DNA from 3 places in the Halolactibacillus sp. JCM 19043 genome. Region 3 is predicted to be linked to each of the others. Evidence: predicted binding sites of a transcription regulator. Region 3 holds the regulator's gene; each other region holds the start of a gene.
The links. The regulator Rex, encoded in region 3, represses fermentation and respiration genes when NADH is low (regulators of the CRP and FNR family bind a similar motif). The targets are predictions, from matches to a motif close to TTGTGAAATATTTCACAA.
Positions count from the first base shown of each region.

Region 1: the regulator Rex is predicted to act here: its motif matches at 1,437-1,454, upstream of JCM19043_RS08320 (FAD:protein FMN transferase).
Region 2: the regulator Rex is predicted to act here: its motif matches at 2,051-2,068, upstream of JCM19043_RS08345 (polymer-forming cytoskeletal protein).

Region 1 is NZ_BAXD01000014.1:23,634-26,919, reverse strand. Features, by position in the region: gene JCM19043_RS08325 (NAD(P)/FAD-dependent oxidoreductase) at 1-1,088, opposite strand, end outside; gene JCM19043_RS08320 (FAD:protein FMN transferase) at 1,645-2,682, shown strand; gene menA (1,4-dihydroxy-2-naphthoate polyprenyltransferase) at 2,703-3,286, shown strand, end outside.
Region 2 is NZ_BAXD01000014.1:28,520-31,805, forward strand. Features, by position in the region: gene JCM19043_RS08335 (Gx transporter family protein) at 1-330, shown strand, start outside; gene JCM19043_RS08340 (polyprenyl synthetase family protein) at 327-1,307, shown strand; gene JCM19043_RS08345 (polymer-forming cytoskeletal protein) at 1,471-2,004, opposite strand; gene JCM19043_RS08350 (S1 domain-containing RNA-binding protein) at 2,226-2,636, opposite strand; gene JCM19043_RS08355 (septum formation initiator family protein) at 2,714-3,091, opposite strand; gene yabQ (spore cortex biosynthesis protein YabQ) at 3,228-3,286, opposite strand, start outside.
Region 3 is NZ_BAXD01000020.1:4,845-8,130, reverse strand. Features, by position in the region: gene JCM19043_RS10145 (CPBP family intramembrane glutamic endopeptidase) at 1-711, shown strand, start outside; gene JCM19043_RS10140 (DUF4305 domain-containing protein) at 716-925, shown strand; gene JCM19043_RS10135 (redox-sensing transcriptional repressor Rex) at 1,051-1,683, opposite strand; gene JCM19043_RS10130 (ABC-F family ATP-binding cassette domain-containing protein) at 1,916-3,286, shown strand, end outside.

The sequences.
Region 1 (3,286 bases), on a different contig from region 3:
AAGTCAGCCACACCGTAACGTGCACCAATTGATACCATCACACCGTGGTATTTACCTTCATAGCCTACTTTTTCGCCACCTGTCATTTCAGCGATAATATTTTTCGCTGCGGTTGTCCCTGTTTGTTCTGCAGCTTCAACGATTTGTGGTGTTGGCTTACCTGGTTCTTCTTCGAAGTACGCTAAGTCACCAACAACATAGACGTTTTTATGAGCTTCTGATTGCATATATTTATTTACTTTTAAGCGGCCTGCGCGCGCTTGTTCTAAATCAAATGATTCTGTATCTGTATTAGCTTTAACCCCAGCAGTCCACGCAAGTGTATATGTTGGGATGACTTCGCCGCTTTGAAGCACGATTTCTGTTTCGCGTACTTCAACGATCGGTGAGTCTTTTAAGATTCTTACGCCATGTTTTTGCAAATAGTGTTCTGCTTTATCTGCATCACGACGCTCTAACATGTTAAGAATCGTCGGTGCTGCTTCAATGACATAAATCGTGATTTCTTCAGGATCAAGTTTATGGTCTTTTGCGAGACGACCTTTCCATTCAAGCAATTCACCCGCAAGTTCGATACCAGTAAAACCAGAACCACAAACAGTGAATGTTAACATGGCGCGGCGTGTTTTTTCATCATGTTCATTTGCTGCACGGTGCACCATTGTTTCAATCTGTTCACGCATTTTAACAGCATCTTCCCATGACCAAAGGGTAAAGCCGTGTTCTTTCACGCCAGGTGTACCAAAGTCATTTGGTTCCCCGCCCATACCTAAGATGAGGTAGTCAAAGTTAAATTCGCCTGTTTCAGTGATCACCTTTTTCTTGTCATGATCAACATGTGTGACGTTGTCTGTGACAAGATTCACTTTTGTTCGGTTAAATAAACGACGCAAGTCGAATTGAATCGCATCAGGCTCCACGCGGTGTGCAGCAACCTCGTGTAATTCTGTCATCATTGTGTGGTACGAGTGACGGTCGATTAGTGTAATCGTCACATCGTCGTCTTTTTTAAACTTCTTAGCTAACTTCTTCGCCGCATGAACACCCGCATACCCGGCGCCAATCAAGACGATATCTTTTTTAGCCATACGCTCACTCTCCTAATATATATATTTGTTTCAAATTAAAAATTTGTTGTGAATACTTGAACAACCGTTACCTATTCTAACGCCATTTTTGTCGGATGTCTAGGGCTTTTGAAAGATTTTATAAGAAAATATATAAAAAGTATAGATTTTCACATACTTATATACATATGTTGAATTGTGTCGACTTAAAAAGTGAGAATCTTCATTAATATGTCATTATTTAAATAATATCAACGATGCGCTCTTTCACTGAATTTATATAGAGAACATAATTAAACGACTCATACGCCCTGATAAGGTTATGAAGATAGCGAGATGGTGATTAAAGCAATTAATTATACAAAATAGTTGTCAAAGTATTCACATTGACAAGAAAAACCGCTAGAATAGTAAAGGAAAACCATCACATAGAGTAGGACTGTCTATTATTTTGGTTATTAGCACGTTTCACGTAAAGCAAATGACTGGCACTTATACAGTCCATTCGTTAAGATATAGACTTGTGATAATATTCACAGAAAAACAGCTACATGAAAGAGGGATGAAGATGATGCGATTGAGACGCAACAAGTTAATGAGTTTGTTACTGTTAACCGTCTTATTGTTATCGGCTTGCGGTAATGATGATGGATTATTAGATAGCCCAATAAAAGAAACAGGTTTTGTGTTAGGGACGGTCGTCAATCTATCGGTGTATGATGAAGGAAAAGAAGCGGCTGTATCAGGTGCCTTTGATTTGATTTCGGACTGGGAAGCAGTATTAAGCGATGAAGTCGCGACATCTGAAGTCAGTGCGATTAACAAAAATGCTGGTAAGGAGCCGGTGAAAGTCTCTGAGCCTGTCTTTAACTTAGTGAAAGAGGCGATTCACTATGGTGAGTTATCTAACGGTGGATTTGATGTGACAACCGGTCCATTAACGAATTTGTGGCGGATCGGTTATGACGATGCTAGAAAGCCGTCTCAAGCAGAGATTGATGATACGTTACCGATCGTGGACTATACGAAGATTGAACTGGATGAAACCAATCAAACGGTCTATTTACCATCAGAAAATATGGAACTTGACCTCGGAGGTATCGCAAAAGGCTTTATTGCCGATGAAGTTGTGAAGTATTTTGACGCGGAAGATGTGACCACAGCGATTATTGACCTTGGTGGTAATGTGTACGTAAAAGGCAACCGACCATCAGGTGAAGAGTGGACAGTTGGTGTTCAAAATCCTTATTTAGGACGTGGACAATTGCTTGGTCGTATTCGGGCAAGTGATCTATCCGTCGTAACGTCAGGTATCTATGAGCGTTATCTAGAAGTTGATGGCGAACAGTATCATCATATCCTTGATCCAAAGACGGGTTACCCATATGATAATGAGATTGCGGGAGTTACAATCGTGAGCGAAACGTCAGTGGCAGGTGATGCGTTATCAACTTCTGTTTTTAGTTTAGGTTTAGATGACGGACTTGCACTTATTGAAACATTGGAAGATGTTGAAGCGGTGTTTGTCACAAAAGATAAACGAATTGTGCTATCCAGTGGATTAACCAATCAATTTGAAGTGTTAAATGAAAATTTTGAAACAAATGAGTCGTGAGAGAAAAAGGAGAGCGAAATATGACGATACCTACATTTTTAAAACTTGTTGAAATCCAAACGAAAATTGCGAGTGTGTTTCCGTTTTTAATTGGAATCTTATTCGTCTGGCTACGCTTTGATAGCTTTGATGTGGTGAATACCTTGATTTTCTTTATCGCGATGTTACTGTTTGATTTAACAACGACGGCGATTAATAATTTTATGGATTATCTAAAAGCAACCTCAGATGAATACCGAAAAGAACGCAACGTTATCGGTCAAGAAAATATTCCGACAACGCTTGTTTTTCAAACGATTATTACCATGCTCGTGATAGCGAGTGGATTAGGTATTTGGTTGACGGTGAGAACGGATTTATTCGTCTTAGTCATTGGGGCTATTTGTTTTGCGATTGGCATTTTTTATACGTTCGGTCCCATCCCCTTGTCACGTATGCCACTCGGAGAAGTTTTCTCAGGCTTTACGATGGGCTTTGGGATTATCTTTTTAGCTGTTTATATTAATGCTTATGACCAAGGTATTGTTCACTTAGGCTTTGACGGCGCAACGTTACAGTTTGAAGCGAACTTGATTTATTTATTAGAAATTCTGTTGATTAGCTT
Region 2 (3,286 bases), on a different contig from region 3:
ACAGTCTCAACCTTCCTCTATAGCGGGATGGGAGCACTCGCAAGCTTTCTAGGGATGCTGTTTGTTAAACACTTACCAAAAGTCAGCATTATTGGTGTGAGCGCGACTGGCGCTGTTTTTCATAACATCGGTCAGTTAGTCGTCGCTAGTCTTGTCGCCAATACCTTTAGTGTGATGCTTTATTTACCCGTGTTATCGCTAATCGGTATTTTAACAGGCATTGCGACCGGTATTGCCGCTCACTATTTATTACATCGCGTCGAACGTCTGCACTATTATATGGACTTAAAAACACTTGAAATAGATGATATGAAAGAGGTTAGATTATGACTACCTATCAGATTTGGCAAAATAACGAGGCGCTCATCGATGATCTTCGGGCAGTAGAAGAGACAATCAGTCAACATATACGAATAAAAAACAAACAAATTGAAGCACAAATTAAAAAGGTGACGAATAATCACGGCAAAATGCTACGTCCGGTCTTTGCCTTACTCACAAGTCAAATGGGGAATCAATACGACCGTGATAAATCAATTGCTTTTGCGGCAGCATTAGAAACCCTCCATATGGCCACACTTATCCATGATGATGTGATTGACCAAGCCGATACAAGACGACAAATCCCTACCTTACACACAGTAAAAGATAATCGCTATGCGATTTATGCCGGGGACTATCTCTTTTCTATTTGCTTTAACATGTTGTCACAGTATACCGAAGAATTAAACTTACTCAATTACAATGCCCGTAGTATGGAAAAAGTCTTAATCGGTGAACTTGATCAGTTAGAGTCTCGCTTCACTCCACCGAAGAGTGTAAAGAGCTATCTATCACGTATTTCGGGTAAAACAGCGCAACTCTTTGCGGTAAGCTGTTATACCGGCGCTACTGAAAGTGGGGCCTCATTACGCGATAGACAGCGTGCGTATAATATGGGGAAATATATCGGGATGGCGTTTCAAATCATTGATGATATTTTAGATGTTAAAGGTGATGCAAAAGACGTCGGTAAACCCGTCATGGCTGATATTCGACAAGGTATTTATACGTTACCACTGATTTATAGTTACCAACAACAACCAGAAAAGGTGGGAGCCTTACTAAACAAAGAGACACCCTTTAGCGATGAGACCATTCATGAGCTAAAAGCTCTTATTGATCAAACAGGCGGTGTGATCGCTGCACAAAAACTGGCAGCACGCTACACTAAAAAAGCTTTAAACACTTTAAGCAAGTTACCAGAAGGTGACTATAAAGCAACCCTTAAACACATTATCACCGATATGTTAGAGCGCACTTTATAAGTTATATTCGATAAATAATTAACTCACTCTAACCAAAACAAGCGTCCACAATCTCTTTTGATTGTGGATGCTTGTTTTAATAATGAAGTTTTACAAAGACGATAAAATAATAATTAAAAAGAGCTTAGGAAGCCCCAAGCTCTTCATTTAATACTTTTATTGATTATTCTTCTACTGATACTTCGCCTTCAACCGTACCATCTAAAGCAGCTGATGCTTCGTAGTCGGCATTCGCAAAGACAACGTTACCTGTTACAGTTGCTGTTTCGTGTAATTGGAAACCGTTAGCTTCAACATACACATCACCTTCAAGGATACCACCTTGGAAGTTTAAGTTTTCACTTTGAACAACTAAACGATCGGTTGTAATTGTCCATTGGTCAATAATGTTACGCTCATCATCTTGCGTGTAAGCTGCGATTTTACGGTAGATGTCGCCATCTTCTTCGCCGCCATCACGGAATTCACCCGCAACCACAAGTTCACCCTCCACTGTCATGTCTTGTGTTGGGATAATGATCCATGTACCGTTTTCTGATGCTGTTTCTTTCAGTGCTTCACCGTCATCGGCAAATGACGCTGCTGTTGTTGTGTCTGCACCTTCGTCTGTCGTGTCATCAGAGCTTGTATCGTCTGAACCACAGGCAGCTAGAAGTGCGACAGATAAAATCATCGCTAAAAATAATTTGAATTTCATGTGAAATTCCCCCTAAGTTTGATAGTTTATGTACGTTCACACGTACATGTTTATTATATCACATATCTATACTTTTTAAACACAAAAGTATAGACGAGCGATTTTTTACACATTTTTCGGGACTTTCTTCTTAGTTCACATAAAAACAGCCACGCCGCTGTTTCTACTAGAGAAACAATGACTTGGCTGATATATTTTAAGCTCAAAGCTTACCGTAAGAGTTAGCCTCTTTTCGCTCCGCGACCACCGCGTTTAGATTCCGTATGTTTCTTTAATGATGCAAGACGATCTTCTGAATCCTTTAAGAAGCGATTCATTTTCGACTCGAAATTCTCTGGACGTTCCCGCGTTGGTTTTTGTTGGCTATGATTTGGCTTACGGCGAGTTGGTGCCGGGTTATCCTTTGCCTTTTTAATCGATAAACCAATTTTACCATCAGATTCAACGTTAAGGACTTTAACGGTCACTTCGTCTCCTACTGATAAATGTTCGTTAATATCCTTCACATAATTATCGGCAACTTCACTAATGTGGACCAGACCTGTTTTACCTTCTGGCAATTCCACGAACGCACCAAAATTTGTGATTCCCGTTACCTTACCCTGCAGCTTTTTGCCTACTTCGATTGACATAAAAAAAATGCTCCTCCTTAAGAATTAAAAAAAGATATAATACCTAGCTATATTATAGCCAGGCAATGAAAACAATGTCAATAAGATGGCGTCTCTTCTGTTAATTTAAATATGATTTCGCCCTCTTTTGTGAGAAAATAGTTGGTTTTTGCGATACGTAAGACATAATCTTCATCTTGTAAGAGATTAATCTCCTCCTGCAAGGACGTTTCTTCTTCCTGAAGAGTGGCTAATTCTTCTTGCAAGTGTTCATATTCTTGTTGTTTTTTCGCATAAAGTGATTGCTTTTCTAGGTAAGCATGCGCAAAAGCGGCAATTGTTATAAAGAAGATGATTCCAAAGACCATGAGACGTCGACGCAAGAGGCGTTGTCTTCTTCTGAAACGTTCTTGTTTGGCATCGTACTTATTCATATAATTTGATCGAATGCGTTTGACATTATCTCTTTCGCCCATCGCTGTCTCCTCCTTTAATCATTACCTACCTATTTCAACTTACATATATTGTACTATAGTTTGATTAAAAATGTATCCACCTTTTTACGGATTAATTCAGACAAATCCCTTGTCATTTCATGGTTCTACAGTGTCTTTAACCGCCATTTGTCGCATCTTTTGTTAGTTCTTCCCTCTTCACCTTCGATTGTTTGA
Region 3 (3,286 bases):
CGTTACATTGGCATTATCGTTACGTATGTTATTGCTCAGTTTTCTGCTTTTTTTGTTTTAGCACTTGCTGAGTTACAAAATTTTAGTGATAGTTTCACCCAACAACTATTGATTTATTGGCAAGTATTTAGCTTTATTGTGGCGCTACTTGTTTCGTTATTACTACTGAAACGCGAACGTCACTTACCTCGACATCCAGAAAGAACAGATCTACCTCTAACCATCATTTGGTCAATTTCCGGTGTTTTCTTAGCCTTTTTAGGGCAAGCTTTCGCCAATATTATTCAACAGCTTGTCTTTGGTATTACGGAACAATCCCAAAATACGATAGAAATTATGGCGATTGCGTTTAATTTTCCCGTCTTTATTATTGTCGTTAGTGTGATTGGTCCGATTCTTGAAGAATTGATCTTTAGAAAGATTATTTTTGGTGAGATGAATAAACGGACGAACTTTTTAATCGCCGCTTTCGTTTCATCCTTAATTTTTGCGCTTGTTCATGCGGACTTTACACATTTGCTTGTTTATTTTATTATGGGGCTTGTGTTTAGTTTCCTATATGTCCAAACGAAACGTATTATCGTTCCGATTTTTGCTCATGTGGCTATGAATAGTATTGTCGTCCTTATACAATTTACTTACCAACCAGCAGAGCTACAAGAACTATTGGAACAACTAGAACAGCTACAGATTATTATATTTGGGGGGTAACATCATGCGTATTTCACCACTCATGCATGCTTATTTATATTTATTTATCGGTTTATTATTCATCTATTTTGCCTTTGAGGCCATTGAAGATACTGTCTTAAATCCATTAACGATTTTCTTGACCGTCCTCGCCACCTTTGATTTAGGTGCCAGTTATCGATTATTTAAGCTACACGTGAAGATCAAAAACAAGAAAAAAGATCAAAAAAAATAGACGTTTTTACGTCTGATGTTGCTTCAATATGTTTAAAAAAAGAACAGCCCTTATCGGGTTGTTCTTTTTTAATCTTCTGTTATCAAATAAAAGTATAGGCTAGGCCTATTCATTTTAATCACCTATTAAGCGTTAGGATAGTGTTTCATAAAGTATATCAATGATTGTAACTCAACCGATAAATCAATGTGGTGCACACGCACCTCATCTGGTACGGTGATACGCGCCGGTGTAAAGTTTAAAATACCCGTAATGCCAGCAGCGACCAGTCGTTCAGCAATGTTTTGTGCGACTGCACCAGGCACGGTTAAAATAGCCGCTTGCACATCTTCTAAATGGTCTTCCATATCATCGATTGAATAAATCGGTACGCCGCCTGATTCTGTGCCGATTTTATTCGGATCCAGATCAAAGGCCATTTCGATTTTCGTATTATTATTTTTAGTAAAGTTGTAATGCAGAAAAGCTGTTCCTAAATTACCTACCCCAATCAAGGCAACTTTTGTCGTCTCATCTTGATCAAGGGTTTTTCTAAAGAAGCCAAGTAAGTATTCAACATTATATCCGTAACCTTTTTTACCTAATGCGCCAAAATATGAAAAGTCACGACGAATCGTCGCTGAATCAACTTTGACTGCTTCACTTAACTCTTTAGAAGACACGCGTGATTTGCCTTGTAAATGTAAATTATTTAAAAATCGATAATACAGTGGTAACCGTTTCGCGGTTGCTTGTGGAATTTTGTTTTGTGATGCCATTGTCATTCTCCTCTTTTACTAATATCTATCCCTATTCGCTGTAAGTATATATTGATCACTCGTCGATGGTTGTTATCTTTTTTATCTTTATCTTTAGTGTACCAAAAAAAAACTATCTTGTCTGTTTTCTGAATACGACACCTAGTATATACAATTATATCACAAACCCCTAGTAATTTGCTTGCAACATCTCTGCCTGTTGCGATACACTAGCTTAGATGAGGTGAAATAAATGATATTAATGCAAATAAATCAACTAGTAAAGCGTTTTGGTGCTGATACGATTCTAGACAATATTAAACTAGAAATCCAAACGAAAGACCGGATTGCGGTTGTTGGACGTAACGGTGCAGGGAAATCAACGTTACTAAAGATCATGGCAGGTGAATTATCATACGATGAGGGTGAGATTCACCAGGCAAAAGACGTCTCGCTCGGTTATTTATCGCAACATACCGGACTTGAATCAACAGACACCATTTATAATGAAATGCTAACCGTATTTGAAGGATTAATTAATGAAGAACGCGCGTTACGACAAATGGAACAGAAAATGGGCGATCCAGCCTTTATCCAAGATCAACCAAAGTATCAACAATTACTAAATCAGTATGACCAGCGACAAATCGATTTTAAACATAACGGAGGCTACCAATACCAATCAGACATCCGCAGTGTTTTACATGGCATGAACTTTTATGAATCCGACTTTGACACGCTGATTCATACACTGAGTGGTGGTCAAAAGACACGACTGGCTCTCGCCAAATTATTACTACAAAAACCAGATATTTTAATATTAGATGAACCAACAAACCACTTGGATATTGAAACATTAACATGGCTTGAAAACTTCCTGAATAATTATGCTGGGGCGATTGTCATTGTGTCTCACGACCGTTACTTTTTAGATAAAACCGTTAACACGGTCTATGAACTGTCTCGCACACAATCAAAAAAATATCACGGGAATTATTCATACTACTTAGACCAAAAAGCACGTGACTATGAACAAGAATTAAAAATATTTGACAAACAACAAACAGAAATCAAAAAATTGGAAGACTTTGTGCAGAAGAATCTCGCTAGAGCATCAACAACAAAGCGCGCTCAAAGTAGACGTAAACAACTTGAGAAAATGGACAAAATGGATTCACCACAAGGGGATGAGAAAAGTGCGCACTTCTCATTTGACGTAAAGCGCAGAAGTGGGAATGATGTTTTAAAAGTAGACAATCTTAGTTTTTGTTATCCTGATGATCCTACCCCTATTTTTGAAGCTGTTTCATTTAATATTAATCGCGGCGACAGATTAGCACTTGTTGGTCCTAATGGGGTCGGGAAAACGACATTATTAAAAATCCTTATCGGGAAATTAAACGCTTCTAGCGGAGACATTCAGTACGGCGCAAAGCTAGACATTGGCTACTATGATCAGGAACAAACTGAACTTAGTCAACGGAAAACGGTCTTAAATGAATTATGGGATGATTACCCGATGATGAATGAAAAAGATATTCGGACCATCCTTGGTAATTTTTTATTTAGTGGTGATGACGTATTAAAACCAGTTCATGCGTTAAGTGGAGGAGAAAAAGCACGC